3 regions of the Peribacillus sp. N1 genome follow, and region 2 is predicted to be linked to each of the others. Evidence: riboswitches for the same ligand, from Rfam matches in the RefSeq annotation. Region 2 holds a riboswitch; each other region holds the start of a gene.

Region 1 (4,731 bases), on a different contig from region 2:
CCCAATGGTTGGTCTATATGCCTCATTCTGCATTGCCATTGTCATCTCTTTCGTCGGCGGGAGGCCGGGAATGATATCGGCTGCCACTGGCGCAATGGCACTCGTCATGGTCGACCTTGTTAAAGATCATGGCTTGAACTATTTACTTGCTGCAACAATATTGACTGGTTTGCTGCAAATTTTACTAGGGGTCTTAAAAATCGGGAAATTAATGAAGTTTATCCCGAAACCGGTCATGACTGGTTTTGTGAATTCTTTAGCCATCTTGATTTTCACGGCACAGCTTACCCATTTCGTGGGCGAAACGTGGATTATGTATGTCATGACAGCCGTTTCATTAGCAATCATTTATCTTTTTCCGCTGGTCACGAAAGTCATACCTTCACCACTTGTCGCCATCATATTCATGACGGTCGTTGCAGTTACCACAGGGGCTACGGTGCGGACAGTTGGGGATATGGGGCAATTGACCGAAGCGCTCCCGATGTTCATGCTTCCAGACATCCCTTTGACCTTCGAAACTTTGGCGATCATTTTCCCTTATTCCATTGCCCTTGCGTTTGTTGGGCTGCTTGAATCGTTATTGACAGCTCAAATTGTCGATGAGATGACTGACACGGATAGTAATAAAAATAGGGAAGCCAAAGGCCAGGGGATTTCGAATATAATCGCCGGATGTTTTGGAGGCATGGCAGGATGTGCGATGATTGGCCAATCCGGTATCAACATTAAATCAGGTGGAAGGGGCCGGCTCTCGACATTTGTAGCGGGAGCATTCCTTATGATATTAATCGTGGTATTGAATGATGTCCTTATTAAAATACCGATGGCTGCACTTGTCGCGGTCATGATTATGGTTTCAATCGGGACATTTGACTGGTCTTCCCTAAAGAGGCTCACTAAAGCTCCTAAGTCGGATGCAGCCGTGATGATCGTGACGGTCCTCATTGTTCTTTATACACATGACTTATCAAAAGGCGTATTTGCCGGAGTGCTTTTGAGCATGATTTTCTTCTCGGCTAAAATTTCTAAAGTGGCAGCAGAGAAAACGGAAGATATCCAGGCTAAGAAAATCACTTATCGTATCAGCGGACAAATATTTTTTGCTTCTGTCCAGGACTTTGTTTCGAAGTTTGACTTCAAGGAAAAAGCCGATGCAATCGTCATCGACTTCTCCCATTCCAAGATCTGGGATGCTTCAGCAGTCGGTGCTGTTGATACGGTTATCCTTAAATATCAGCTTCTGGGAATACCTGTCCAAGTCCAAGGGCTCGATGAAGAAAGTTCGTCATTGCTTGAAAAACTCGCCACCTCAGAAAGTAAAATATCTTGAAGAAGTAACATTCTGCTGAATAGAAACTTTTCAAACCGACAAAATAGATAACATGAATCAATTCCTTTTGAAAGGAGCGAAAAGCATGACACCCGAGCAGGATTATACAGCAGCAAATCTGTCACCGGATTTATTGAATGAACTGAAAAGCTTTGAAAGCAAACTTGGCGAGGAAGCCAATAAAGAATTGATTGTCATCGCCTATGAAAAAGAAAAGGAAGCCTTGAATTAAGAAAAAAGACTCAAACATCCTTAATGGATGGTTGAGTCTTTTTTTGCATGTACAGTAAATGGATGCCCAAATAATGAGCATCCCTTTTCCTTTATTACTTGCTGAATACGTCCGTTAAGACCGGAACGATTTGTTTTTTACGCGATACAACGCCTTCTAAGACGGCGATGTTGTTGTTTAATGAAACGTCGTATGCTTTTTCCACTGCATAAGCCGCTTTACCAAGAGCCAAGGCAACAGAATCATTAGTCAAGATATCCGTTACGACGAATAGGAATAAGTCCAATTCCTTGACAGCGATTACCGCTTCAATCGCCGCTTCCAATTCAGCTTGCTTAGCAAGGACTTCGTTTGGATCCACAGCATTTACTTGTGCAATCTCCACTTTAGCCAATCCCATGGAAAATTCCTTTGCATCAAGTGTGATGAGCTGGGCGATCGTTTTGTCGCTCAAGTCAGCTCCCGCCTTCAACATTTCCAAGCCATATGTTTCAGCGTCGACTCCCGCAATGGCAGCCAATTCCATAGCTGCTGCAACGTCTTGCTCCGTGCATGTAGGTGATTTGAACAATAAAGAATCGGAAATGATGGCAGACAGCATAAGACCTGCGATTGCTTTAGGAACTTCAATGCCGTTTTCTTTATAAATTTTATTTAAAATGGTTGCCGTACAGCCAACTGGTTCCGCACGGTAATATAAAGGATCGCTCGTTTCGAAGTTAGCGATACGGTGGTGGTCGATAACTTCCAACACACGGACTTGGTCAATATCTTCAGCACTTTGCTGGCGTTCGTTATGATCGACCAAGATTACGCCATCAGCTTCCCCTGCAACTTTTTCCACAAGACGGGGAGCATCGAATTTGAATTGGTCCAATGCATATTGAGTTTCACCATTCACTTCACCCAGACGAACTGGTTCAGCGTTGATACCTAACTGCTTTTTCAGATCTGCATAAGCGATTGCTGAACAGATTGTGTCTGTATCCGGGTTTTTATGTCCAAAAACTAATACTTTTTCCAAGATTTTATCCCCTTTTTCATAAATATTTTTCCGCGAATCCCCTCACCGCAATAAGGGAGAGCCACCTTTACTAGACACTTTATTTTAACACAAAATCCCGTAAAATCAGCGCTTGAATTATCCATTCCCCAATAAAATCTTTCATTCCTTCACCCTCTGCCATCACTTTGTCAATAGATAAGGGTTGGTTTTTTTCAAATATATTAGTTGAATTATCATCGTATATGGCTTACGATAATATAAGCAGAAATACTAGATATTGATTACATAATCTATACCAATAACTATATATAGAATTTTTATAATCCAAGGTGCCAGTGATGGCTGAAAAGGGAATCCGGTGTAAACCCGGAACTGTCCCCGCAACTGTAAATGTGACGAAATGAGAAACCCACTGTATAGCTCTCTATACGGGAAGGACTCAAAGTAGGATGATCATGAGTCAGGAGACCTGCCTTGAATTTTTGACGTTTCTTATTCTTCGGGGATTGAGATGATGAAACGATAGTATAACGGCTATTTTTTCATGGCTCTTTTATTCTATCGTTTGATCCGCTCAATTCTTTGGGCGGTTTTTTTATTTTAGCGGAAGTTAACAAGGAGGATTATTAATGACTCAAACATATAACTCTACCATAAGTGAAAATGAAACAGAAAAGAAATCCATCCAGCTTGAGATGTTATCGAAGGAATTCGAAGGCCGTCTCGATATGGAAAAGTTCAAAAAGCGTTTTACAAAATGGCTTGATCGCAAAAGTGACTCAACCGAAGAACAGGCATCAAAAAAACTGATTCAGCTCGCTCTTGAGGGTGTGGATATCGATGCTCCGGATTGGACATTCGTTGCTGCAGCAGAACTGTTGAATACAATGTATAGGGATGCACAAGCCAATCGAGGTTATGCAGGCAAGAGTTATGGCCCATTCTATGAGCTGATCACAGAACTCTCCCAGCTTTCGGAAGGTCAGCGTTATCCAATTTACAAGCCAGAACTGCTATCTTCATATACAAAAGCGGAAATTGAGGAATTGGGCTCGGTGATCGACCCGGAAAAAGATAAATTATTCTCATACATAGGCATCTACTTATTGAACGACCGCTATCTGGCCCGCCCAAAAAAGGACAAGGTCTACGAACTGCCGCAAGAACGTTTCATGATCATCGCGATGGAAATCATGCGAATGGAAAAAACGGAGCACCGCCTGCAACTTATAAAAGAAGCATACTGGGCCATGTCCAACCTTTATATGACCGTTGCGACTCCTACACTCTCCAATGCTGGGAAAACACATGGACAGTTAAGCTCTTGCTTTATCGACGCGATTGAAGATTCCATTGATGGCATCTATCTATCAAACTACGATGCAGCAAAAGTATCTAAATTCGGCGGCGGTGTCGGCCTTTACGTTGGTAAGGTTCGCTCGCTTGGTTCTGATATCCGGGGTTTCTCTGGAAATAGTTCCGGCACGACTCCCTGGATTCGACTATTCAACCAGACAGCTGTAAGTGTCGATCAATTGGGGCAACGTAAAGGTGCCATCGCGATTTACTTGGATGCCTGGCATAAAGATATCATGAGCTTCCTCGATTTGAAGACACAAAACGGGGATGACAGATTAAAAGCCCATGATATATTTACAGGCGTTTGCATACCGGATTTATTCATGGAGGCTGTACGCGACAGAAAAGAATGGTATCTTTTCGATCCGCATACCGTTAAGCAAACCCTTGGATTTTCACTTGAAGATCTTTATGACGAGAAGAAAGGCGAAGGAAGCTTCAGGAAACATTATGCACTTGCTGTCGAGGCCGCAGAAAATGGCACGCTTCCAAACTACAGCTTTGAAAAAATCAATGCGATGGACATCATGAAAAGCATCATGATTTCTCAATTAGAAGAAGGCGTACCGTATATGTTCTACCGCGATGAAGTGAATCGGAAGAATCCCAATAAACATAAAGGTATGATTTATTGTTCCAACCTTTGTACGGAGATTGCCCAAAACCTAAGCCCTTCGACGATCACGGATGAATATGAAACAGAAGATGGAGATGTTGTTGTGGTTCGTAAAAGCGGCGATTTCGTTGTCTGCAACCTTTCATCCATTAACTTGCCACGGGCGGTGGGCAGCGATGTTTTGG
Region 2 (4,731 bases):
AACCGATGAACGGCAGTGATATATTCAAGAATATTGTCAATACGGCGCCGACCGATGCTCCTGATGAAATACCTAATGTGTAAGGATCAGCGAGCGGGTTCCGGAGCAGCCCCTGAAATGCCGCACCCGCAATCGCCAGCGATGCCCCGACCAACCCCGCAAGCAACACACGCGGCAAGCGGATGTTCATCACGATATTCGTCAGCATCACATCCGGATCAGCGGAAATCGGCAAATGAAAGATCTCCTTGCCGATTATTTGTAAAAGTACGGGAATCGGTACTGACACCGAACCAAAGGAAATGCCTACCGTCATTGCGAATAACAAAATTAAAAACGCAATCAAATAGGCAAACGTCCATTTAGTTGTTAAATTGGTTCGGATAGACTGATTTGGCAAGTTCCTCTACTCCCTCTATCAAGCGTGGACCGGAACGGGTCACCAAGTCAGAATGGACATCAAAGACTTTGTTATTCTTAACAGCATTTACGTCTTGCCATCCTTTTCGGCCCTTCACTTCATTTGCTGAATCTTTCGTATAATAACCATAAGTTGTAATGATGACATCAGGATTTGCAGCAATCATCGACTCTTCATCAATCTTTGCCCAACCGTCCAATTCAGCAGCAGCATTATCCGCTGAAATAATAGTAAGCATCTCATTCATGAAAGTATTTTTTCCCGGTGTGTATATTTCCGGTGAAGGCGAAACTTCCACTAAAACGGTCTTCCTATCCTCTTCCTTTACGGATTTGGCTTTTTCCTCGATATCCTTGAGCTTCGTTTTCATATCCGCAACGATTTCGTTTGCCTTGTCATGTTCACCCGTTGCCTGTCCAATCATTTCAATAGACTCATAGACTTGGTCAAAGCTTTGTGCATCATTGACTACGAGGACATCTATTCCAGCATCCTTTAGCTGCTGTAAACCCTCATTCGAATTATGGGCACTTGATGCATGGGCAAGAACAAGGTCAGGCTTCATGGAGACAATCAGCTCCGTGTTCATTTCCATTCCGCCAACTTTTTCAATTTCTTTCGTTTCTTCCGGGTAATTATCATTATCGGAAACACCAATGACCTTTTTACCCAAACCAAGTGCAAAGACCACTTCCGTATTACTTGGTATTAACGAAACGATTTTCTTCGGTTTTTCTTCTATCGTTACTTTTTCCCCAGTTGCATCTTTAATCGTAATCGGGAAAGTTTTGTGTTGAGCATGTTTCGTTTGCTGCTGTTCTTTTCCTTCATCAGTAGCTCCACTGCAGCCGACCATCATGCCTGCAGTAAGCAACATCAACAATATCAGACCAAAAATTTTCTTCATTTTCATTCCCCACAATCTTTTTATTTAATTTCTTTCACCCAATAATCTCGGAAGATGCCCCCAAAACAAAAGCACCTCCCGTTAAACGGAAGGTGCTTGTATGGCAACAATATCATTACGGACTTCTTAGGGTCTGCCACACACCTTCCCATCCGCGTAGGTTACAGGTGTACGAATTTTGGCAGGTCTCCTGGCTCATGGTCATCGTCAACGGCACCTTCCCATATTTCATACAGTGGTACACAGCCGTCAGCTCCCATATACAGTGGCGGGACCGCGCTGGCATTTCACCAGCTTCCCTTTTAAGTCATTACGACACCAAATCGTTCATATGTATATAATTTTCATTGCCTTCATTATACACCATGTAAGAATCGATTATTATATGATTTTTCTGAACAGGTTCGAAATGACCCTTCCACACTCAATGATTTGAAGCATTTTCAATCAATGACGCAAACCCATCGACTGATAAACCGGGTGAAATCCGAACTCGATGCAGGGCATGCATCCCTTGTTCCCTTGAAGCTCCCCCAGGTTCGGTAGTGACTGCCATCTTGTATCCGGCTTCATCTGACAGCCTGAGAGTCTCTTCGTTATACCGGCCAACCGGGTAGGAAAGCACTGTCGTGTCCTGGTCGAGAATACGGTCGAATAGCTTCTTAGACTGGACCATTTCAGCTTCTTGCTGCTCTGCCGTCATGCGGTTCAGCTCCAAATGGTTGATAGTATGGCTTTCGATTGAAATCCCATTCCTGCTCATCTCCATCATTTGATTTTCAGTCAGGTGATGACCTTTATCAATGGACTTCCCGATCATGAAGACAGTTGCTTTCATATCATTTTCTTTTAATATCGGGAATGCCTCCGTGAAGTTATCTGTATAGCCATCATCAAAAGTAAGCCAGACACACTTCTCACTTGGCATCCGATTCTCGGTTAAAACGAGGAATGCCTCTTCAGGAGATAATGTATAGTAGCCATTCTCCCGAAGCCAAACCATCTGTGACCGGAATTCCTCACTTGGAACCCGAAGGCGATTACCTTCAGAAATGCTGTGATACATCAAGATCGGAAGCTGGACGGCGGACTCGGCCGTTATCCAGTCTCCCGTATCGATCTGGCCCTCCAATTCCTGCCCTGCCCCATTATCCGCCGCTTCGACCACTTCGATGTCATCTTCCGCAATCGGTGCAGCTGTTTTTGTGCCTATACCTTCTAAAATCTCTTGTGAGCATGCAGGTAAAATCAAAATCCCCAGCATTGCAACCATCCTTAACACTCTATATTTCCCCACTATCATTCTCCTAATTTTTTTATAGTAAAATAGTACCAGAAAACTAGTGATTAATAAAGTATTCCATTAAATGAAAAAAAGGGAAAGACGAGAGCTTAGTGACCTGTTAAGCATTTATGAGGATTTTTTTTAATAAGTATGTGCTATTAGCTTGAAAAGTTTGCCTATAAGAAATATAATAAATAAGTCGTCGACTTTTTTATATGTCCCAGTAGCTCAGCAGGATAGAGCGACAGCCTCCTAAGCTGTAGGTCGTAGGTTCGATTCCTATCTGGGACGCTAACTAAAAACCCTGTTACAATGCGGTTCTTCCGCGTAGTAACAGGGTTTTTTCTGTGATTTATGGGGCGGTTAGACAAAGTTAATCACAAGTTCATATAAAAAAATCCGAGCCCTGTAAAACACAGAACTCAGATTTTTTATATCAAGATAACCAATAGACCCAAACAAAATTCCCTTTAGCTATACTTACTTTCTATCTAAGCCTATCTCGTTGATTTTTTCTTCAAAAATAGGTCCGAAACTTTCAGAATAAGTATTCGTTAAATGTCTATTGTCCCGGTAAATTATAACATTACCAATAATGGGCTGAAATTCACCGTTCACTTTAAAGTAATCTGTTAAGTCAATTTTATGCAATGATTTATTCTCTTTTTCAAATTGTCTCCAAAAGCTTTCGTCTTTCTGATTATCTACTGAATTCATTTTTTTTGTTGTTTCTTCTATTCCATGTGTTTCTAATGATTCCAGTACATTAAAACTATATCTTGGATCATCACGAACCGCTAACACTTCAATACCATATTCATCTTTAACATACTGCAGCTGATCAACCATCTGTTGTTGTATTTTATTATTAGGCGTATCAGAAGCTGTGGCGTGAGAAATGACAAGATCTACATCTGCATCCTTTAGATAATCGAGAACATTATTGACCCAGATACCTTTCAAATCATCATCCGTATAACCTGTTGAAAAACGTGTACCTGAACGGGTCATATTCAATACACGATAATTATCATCTTTTGTTGCTTCTAATATGGCACCTAACCAATGCTCTGAATGGGAACTGCCGATCAGGGCAATTGTAGCATCGTAATTTTCAGTTTCGCCATATTCCCCAATTTTCAAGTCACTTTCCTTCAACCCTTGGTTACTGCCGTCCAAATGCGCTTGTGGTAAATCATCAAAGACTTCAGAATATGATGGAATTGGTTCCTGATCAGGTATATCATCAGGGTTTTTTACAGCTAACGCTCCTGGATAATTTTTATCGTTTATATTATTTTCCAGCCTATTTTTATCTATATATACTCCAATTAAAAGAGATGCAATCAAGAGTACATTCACACTGCCCATTATCCCGAGTCTCTTGAATGAAAATTTATTGTCCTTTGAGCTTCGGATTGGTTCTTCTATATATCGAGTCATTAAAAAAGAAAGGGCAATTGATGAAATGATAATAAGAGTTCCGACGATGAATCCTGGAGTTTCTTGGACATTATAACGATAGAACTCCAATAATACCCAATGCCACAAGTAGATACCAAAAGCGATTCCACCTAGCTTCACCATTACAGGTGAACCTAAAAAGCGTTTGACACCATATTTTGTATCGCGTGTACCAGACAAAACAATGAATAATGCGCAGGTCATTGGCCATAAGGCAATATAACCCGGAAACATTTCAGATACATTGAAAACTATTCCCGTTAAAATTAAACCGATTAACCCAAGCCACCCTATCACTGTTGCTATATATTTATTTACCTTAATTAATGATAAATTGATACAGAGCAAACTGCCTAAAGCAAATTCCCACACACGTGTCATCGTTATGAAATAAGCCCATGGCTGATTGACAGAAGTTAAATATATGGAGTATATAAAAGAAGAAACAAATAATATTCCTAAAATCGTATTAATTAATGTTTTAACTTTAGTTAATTTATATTTTTTTATTAAAAATAAGATCAAAGTGAATAATAAAAACCAAATTATATAAAATTGTCCTTGTATAGACAAAGCCCAAAAGTGTTCAACAGGTGTTTTCATTTGACTGGAATCTAAATAATCCGTGCTCGAAAAAGCCAGTTGCCAGTTTTG
Region 3 (4,731 bases), on a different contig from region 2:
TATCGCTGTCTCAGAATGTTCAGAGGTCGTATCGAATCCCGCTTCCTCAAGACGGTCTGTCAGGATCGTCAATACATCATGGTGGACCCCGATCGTTTGGCCATATGTGAATTTCACTTCTGGATACTTGGTTTTCCCATCCTCTATTTCAGCTGGGATATGTAATTTCGAATGTCCTGCATGCAACAAAATGATCGGTATGACGATAACTTCAGTAGCCCCTCGTTTTACACAATTATCAATTCCTTCGGATATATTCGGTGCCGCAAATTCCAAGAAGCACGTTTCCACCATGAAACGCTCGTCCATTGCCGGAATCATATTCTTAATAAAATGACGGACTTCTTCATTTCCCGAAGCCAACCGGCTTCCGTGTCCTACGAACAAAACTGCTTTCATTTACTTTCCTCCTCTAGATTAGTCTTCACAAGGCGCAGGCTCTATGTTTATTTTGGGAGCGATGTCCTGATAAGAAAAATTCTGTATCTTTTTCGAACGTTTGAAGTATTTAAAAAGCCGCTCATTTGGATGGGCATTTTGCTTATACTCCCCGACAATGTCCGTAATCAGTTCAACAAGCTGTTCCGGTTCAATGCCTTCCGCCACCGGCTGACCCGGATGGGCTGTTCTTCCAACCGGTTTAGCTCCAAGAAATAAGTCGAACTTCCCTTTTCGGAAGACAATCCCGATATCATCCATCACAGCACTATAACAAGCCATCCCACACCCATTAAAACCGATGTTCAGTTCCTTGGGCATTTTCATTCCGCCAAGCACCCGGTGTATTTCGTCCGCATAAGGAATGGATTCCGCTTTTTCACCATCACAGAAATCACAGGCTTTTAATGTCAGTACATCTCCAATCGGCGACAAAAGAAAGTTTGCTGATTGCAATTTCCCCGTTATGACTTCCGGATCCGTTGTCGGAATCTTTAAGACGATTTTATGATTTGGCGTGTATTCCATCGTTCCCTTTTCCCCAACAACTTCCGCAAGTGTCATCATTTGTTTGGGAGTGAATTGTTTATTCGCCACACCTGGACTAACGGCAAGTTCGAATACCGACTCCATTTTTTGCTGAACAATCGGCTGAATGGATTGCTTAACGGTTTGACCCTTGACTCTTGACAGGGCCTCCATTGCCATTTCAAAGGAAGCTGGCTTCTTTTCTGGTGCTTTTGTAAGTAATCCAACTCCTCCAGCGGACTCGGTTAAGGTCTCTTGATCTAATGCCCACGGTTCCGCTTCTTTTTGCAGTCGCTGATGCGGCTTCAATGTTTGCTTTTCCGAATTCAAAGTATATTTTCTCTGATAGCCTCTTGGTGTGATGATTTTGTCATCATATAAAAAGGTGGATGAATTACCGATAATGACGGTGGTCAACATTCCAATATCGTGATTCAACATATCCTGCAAATTGGTTATGACAATATCCTGCCTATCGCGATAAGCACTTTTCACCAACCCGACAGGTGTATCCGGCGAGCGGTAGCGAAGGAGAATTTTCTGTGTTTCAACAATTTGCCGGGTCCGCCTGCCGCTGCGCGGATTATAAAGTGCAATGACAAAGTCTGCCATTGCAGCTGCTTCAACCCTTTTAGCGATCAGTTCCCAAGGAGTTAAATGATCACTGAGGCTGATCGTACACGAATCGTGCATGACTGGTGCCCCGAGTAAAGACGCACATGAGTTGATTGCAGAAATGCCAGGAATGACTTCAATGCCCACTCCAGTTTCTTCTTTCCAGCCTTTCTCAATCAATACTTCATAAACCAACCCTGCCATCCCGTAAACTCCGGCATCCCCACTGGAAATCACCGCCACTTTCTTTCCCAGCTCCGCTTGTTTCACTGCTTCCTGTGCACGTGATACTTCTTCAGTCATCCCCGTACTAATGATCGTTTGATCTGTAAGCAGTCCCTGAATGAGTTCAACATAAGTTTTATAACCAATGATGTAGTCACTTTCTTGAAGGGCTTCGACGGCACGTTTGGTAATGTGTTCAAAATTCCCGGGCCCAAAACCCACGACGAATAATTTACCGTTTGTACTCATTAAGACATCTCCTTTTACGCTTTGTTCTTTGAAATACCCGTATGAGCAGGAAAATCTGGATTAGGGGTCATTTCCCCATCATTGAATTGATAGATCATCTGTGGAACAAATTCACCATCATCGATATTACTGACGATCTGCCGACCGAATTCAGGCGTTTCCACTCGATACCAGTTTCCTTGGGGATAGGCAATCACAACGCAGGCATCCTTACATCTTCCGTTACAGCGTGTCCTGGTTGTATGGATTTTCAAATCAAGTCCCTTTGAAGTAATTTCATCGCGAATCGCTTGGGTTACTTCTTCCCCGCCCTTTTTCATGCAGCTGCTCCCATTACAAATCAACAGATGCGTATTTGTACCCATCAAGTTCCAAGTAGTCATCTTCTTCCTCCTGAGTTCAGGGAAAAGGCAAAATAAAAAACCTTAACATTAGAGTCAAGGTTTTAAAAAAACTATATGAATGAGAAGCCAAAGGCAAACATGCCAAATCCTTCCAAAATCGTCATAGTCCTTCTACCTTTCCCTCCGAAAAGTATCATGCAATTTTAAAAGCAGGTTTCCTGGCTTACGCTTCATTTTACTTTGTCCCTTCCCGGCATCATGCCAGTGGCTATCGACAATTTCATCAGCGTTTACAGTAGCGGGGGCTGCATCGGATTTTCACCGATTTCCCTATTATCCCTTGCTTATTCACACAAGGGCACTTTTAAAATGAAATATTTGGTTTTATTATACATTTCTAACTAACTTAATCTATCATATAACAACTTTATCAAAATTCAATAGTTTATTCCGACTGTTTAGAAAAGTTTAATAGTGTAAAACCAGTTAAAATCCTTTCCTTGCAACAAAATCCGTCCCGAAAAAAAAGATAGTGTAGCTGAAATTATTTCTTTATGGTACACTATACGAGAATTTTCAAAATAATTACATAAGTTTTATGGTGTTGAATTTCTCGGAATTCAACTTAAAAGGGAAGCCGGTGAAAATCCGGAGCGGTCCCGCCACTGTAAAGGGAAGTCCTATTACTTTAACTTTAATCCACTGTCAAATGAGATGGGAAGGATGTAATGGGATGATGAACCAAAGCCAGGAGACCTGCCATGAAACGTGAAACTGTTTCAGCCTACGAGGATGGGCGTGCGGATCAGGCAGAATGGCCCATGATTGCTTCATGCTGCAAAATTCCTGTTCATTACGCACTTCTTTCCTTTGAGAGAAGTGCTTTTTATGTTGGGCGCCGCTTTTCTTCTCAAGATTGATCAGAAAAATTTAAAAGTATTGAAAGGAGAAAGAATGAAAAGAACCAATTGGAAAATTATTTATTTTGTCATCTTGTTGCTTTTTATCCCGAACCGGGCAATGGCCATGCATATCATGGAGGGCTTTTTACCCATTGAATGGGCTATATTCTGGTGGGCCGTGACGTTTCCATTTTTAATCTTGGGTTACCGGTCCATTAGGTCCAAAGTTAGGGAAAATCCAGAAACAAAAATGATACTTGGCCTATCGGGCGCATTTGTATTTATTTTATCGGCCCTAAAGATTCCTTCCGTTACGGGAAGTTCTTCACACCCTACCGGAGTTGGTTTGGGTTCCATATTATTCGGACCATTGGCCATGAGTGTCGTTGGCTCCATCGTTCTGTTATTTCAAGCTGTTTTACTGGCTCACGGAGGATTGACGACATTAGGGGCCAATGCATTTTCCATGGCCGTTTGCGGACCGTTCATTGCTTACTTTGTCTTCAAGGGCGCAACTAAATTGGGGTGGTCTTTTTCACTTGCCGTTTTCTTGGCAGCTGCTTTTGGAGATTTAGGAACCTATGTGGTCACTTCCGTTCAACTTGCTCTTGCTTTTCCTTCCGAGGTAGGAGGATTCATGGCCTCTTTCAGTAAATTTGCAGGTATTTTTGCCCTGACCCAAATTCCCTTGGCAATCAGTGAGGGGTTATTGACAGTCGTCGTAATGAATTTCTTGAAAAAATACAATCTAGGTGAATTGAAATTGCTGCGAGTTTTTTCTAAGGAGGCCCGTTAATATGAAAAAAAGTCTACTGCTGCTTTTCCTGGTTGTCATTCTTGCAACCATACCGTTAATCACCCAACAAGGAACGGAATTTGGCGGTGCCGACGGCGAAGCTGAGGAAGCCATCACTAAGATCCATCCGGAATACAAGCCATGGTTCAACAGTATATGGGAGCCGCCAGGTGCAGAAACCGAAAGCTTATTATTTGCGCTTCAAGCTGCAATCGGAGCCGGTTTCATTGGATACTTCATTGGCGTGATGAGACAAAGGAATAAGCAAACCAAACAAGAATTGACAGAAAAATCGAAGCATGTTACTCATTGATAAATATGCCTATTTCAATGGGCTAAAGGATGTTCATCCGTTGGAAAAGATGGTTTTTGCACTTTCCCTTTTGCTGTTTTCGTTAACGGTAAGGGATATGACCGTTTCGCTCATCACTTTTACGGTGATGAGCGCTTTAATCATTTTTGCGGCAAAAATCCCGCTTTCCTATTATCTGAAATTACTTCTATTGCCAGGATTTTTTATACTATCTGGAACAATTACCATCCTTTTTTCTTTCACAAGCGAATTTACTTCGATATCGAATATATGGTGGTCCTGGAAGGTCGGGAACTGGCAAATATTCATCAGCGATGACAG

What was found. Region 2 has a riboswitch for cobalamin ahead of ACYP5M_RS15270 (ABC transporter substrate-binding protein). Riboswitches for the same ligand answer to the same signal wherever they lie in the genome.
Region 1: linked by a shared signal. The riboswitch ahead of ACYP5M_RS19595 (ribonucleoside-diphosphate reductase subunit alpha) and the one ahead of ACYP5M_RS15270 (ABC transporter substrate-binding protein) in region 2 are both predicted to bind cobalamin.
Region 3: linked by a shared signal. The riboswitch ahead of ACYP5M_RS02345 ((2Fe-2S) ferredoxin domain-containing protein) and the one ahead of ACYP5M_RS15270 (ABC transporter substrate-binding protein) in region 2 are both predicted to bind cobalamin.

Annotation. Positions count from the first base shown of each region.
Region 1 is NZ_BAAHZO010000005.1:223,454-228,184, forward strand. It holds gene ACYP5M_RS19580 (SulP family inorganic anion transporter) at 1-1,333, shown strand, start outside; gene ACYP5M_RS19585 (hypothetical protein) at 1,419-1,565, shown strand; gene ACYP5M_RS19590 (manganese-dependent inorganic pyrophosphatase) at 1,660-2,589, opposite strand; cobalamin riboswitch at 2,882-3,062, shown strand; gene ACYP5M_RS19595 (ribonucleoside-diphosphate reductase subunit alpha) at 3,201-4,731, shown strand, end outside.
Region 2 is NZ_BAAHZO010000003.1:478,745-483,475, forward strand. It holds gene ACYP5M_RS15265 (FecCD family ABC transporter permease) at 1-400, opposite strand, end outside; gene ACYP5M_RS15270 (ABC transporter substrate-binding protein) at 363-1,328, opposite strand; cobalamin riboswitch at 1,492-1,666, opposite strand; gene ACYP5M_RS15275 (polysaccharide deacetylase family protein) at 1,753-2,601, opposite strand; tRNA gene ACYP5M_RS15280 (tRNA-Arg) at 2,831-2,904, shown strand; gene ACYP5M_RS15285 (acyltransferase family protein) at 3,094-4,731, opposite strand, start outside.
Region 3 is NZ_BAAHZO010000001.1:504,812-509,542, reverse strand. It holds gene ACYP5M_RS02355 (sirohydrochlorin chelatase) at 1-399, opposite strand, end outside; gene cobJ (precorrin-3B C(17)-methyltransferase) at 418-2,055, opposite strand; gene ACYP5M_RS02345 ((2Fe-2S) ferredoxin domain-containing protein) at 2,070-2,438, opposite strand; cobalamin riboswitch at 2,591-2,780, opposite strand; cobalamin riboswitch at 2,982-3,177, shown strand; gene ACYP5M_RS02340 (hypothetical protein) at 3,161-3,319, shown strand; gene ACYP5M_RS02335 (energy-coupling factor ABC transporter permease) at 3,354-4,097, shown strand; gene ACYP5M_RS02330 (energy-coupling factor ABC transporter substrate-binding protein) at 4,099-4,410, shown strand; gene cbiQ (cobalt ECF transporter T component CbiQ) at 4,397-4,731, shown strand, end outside.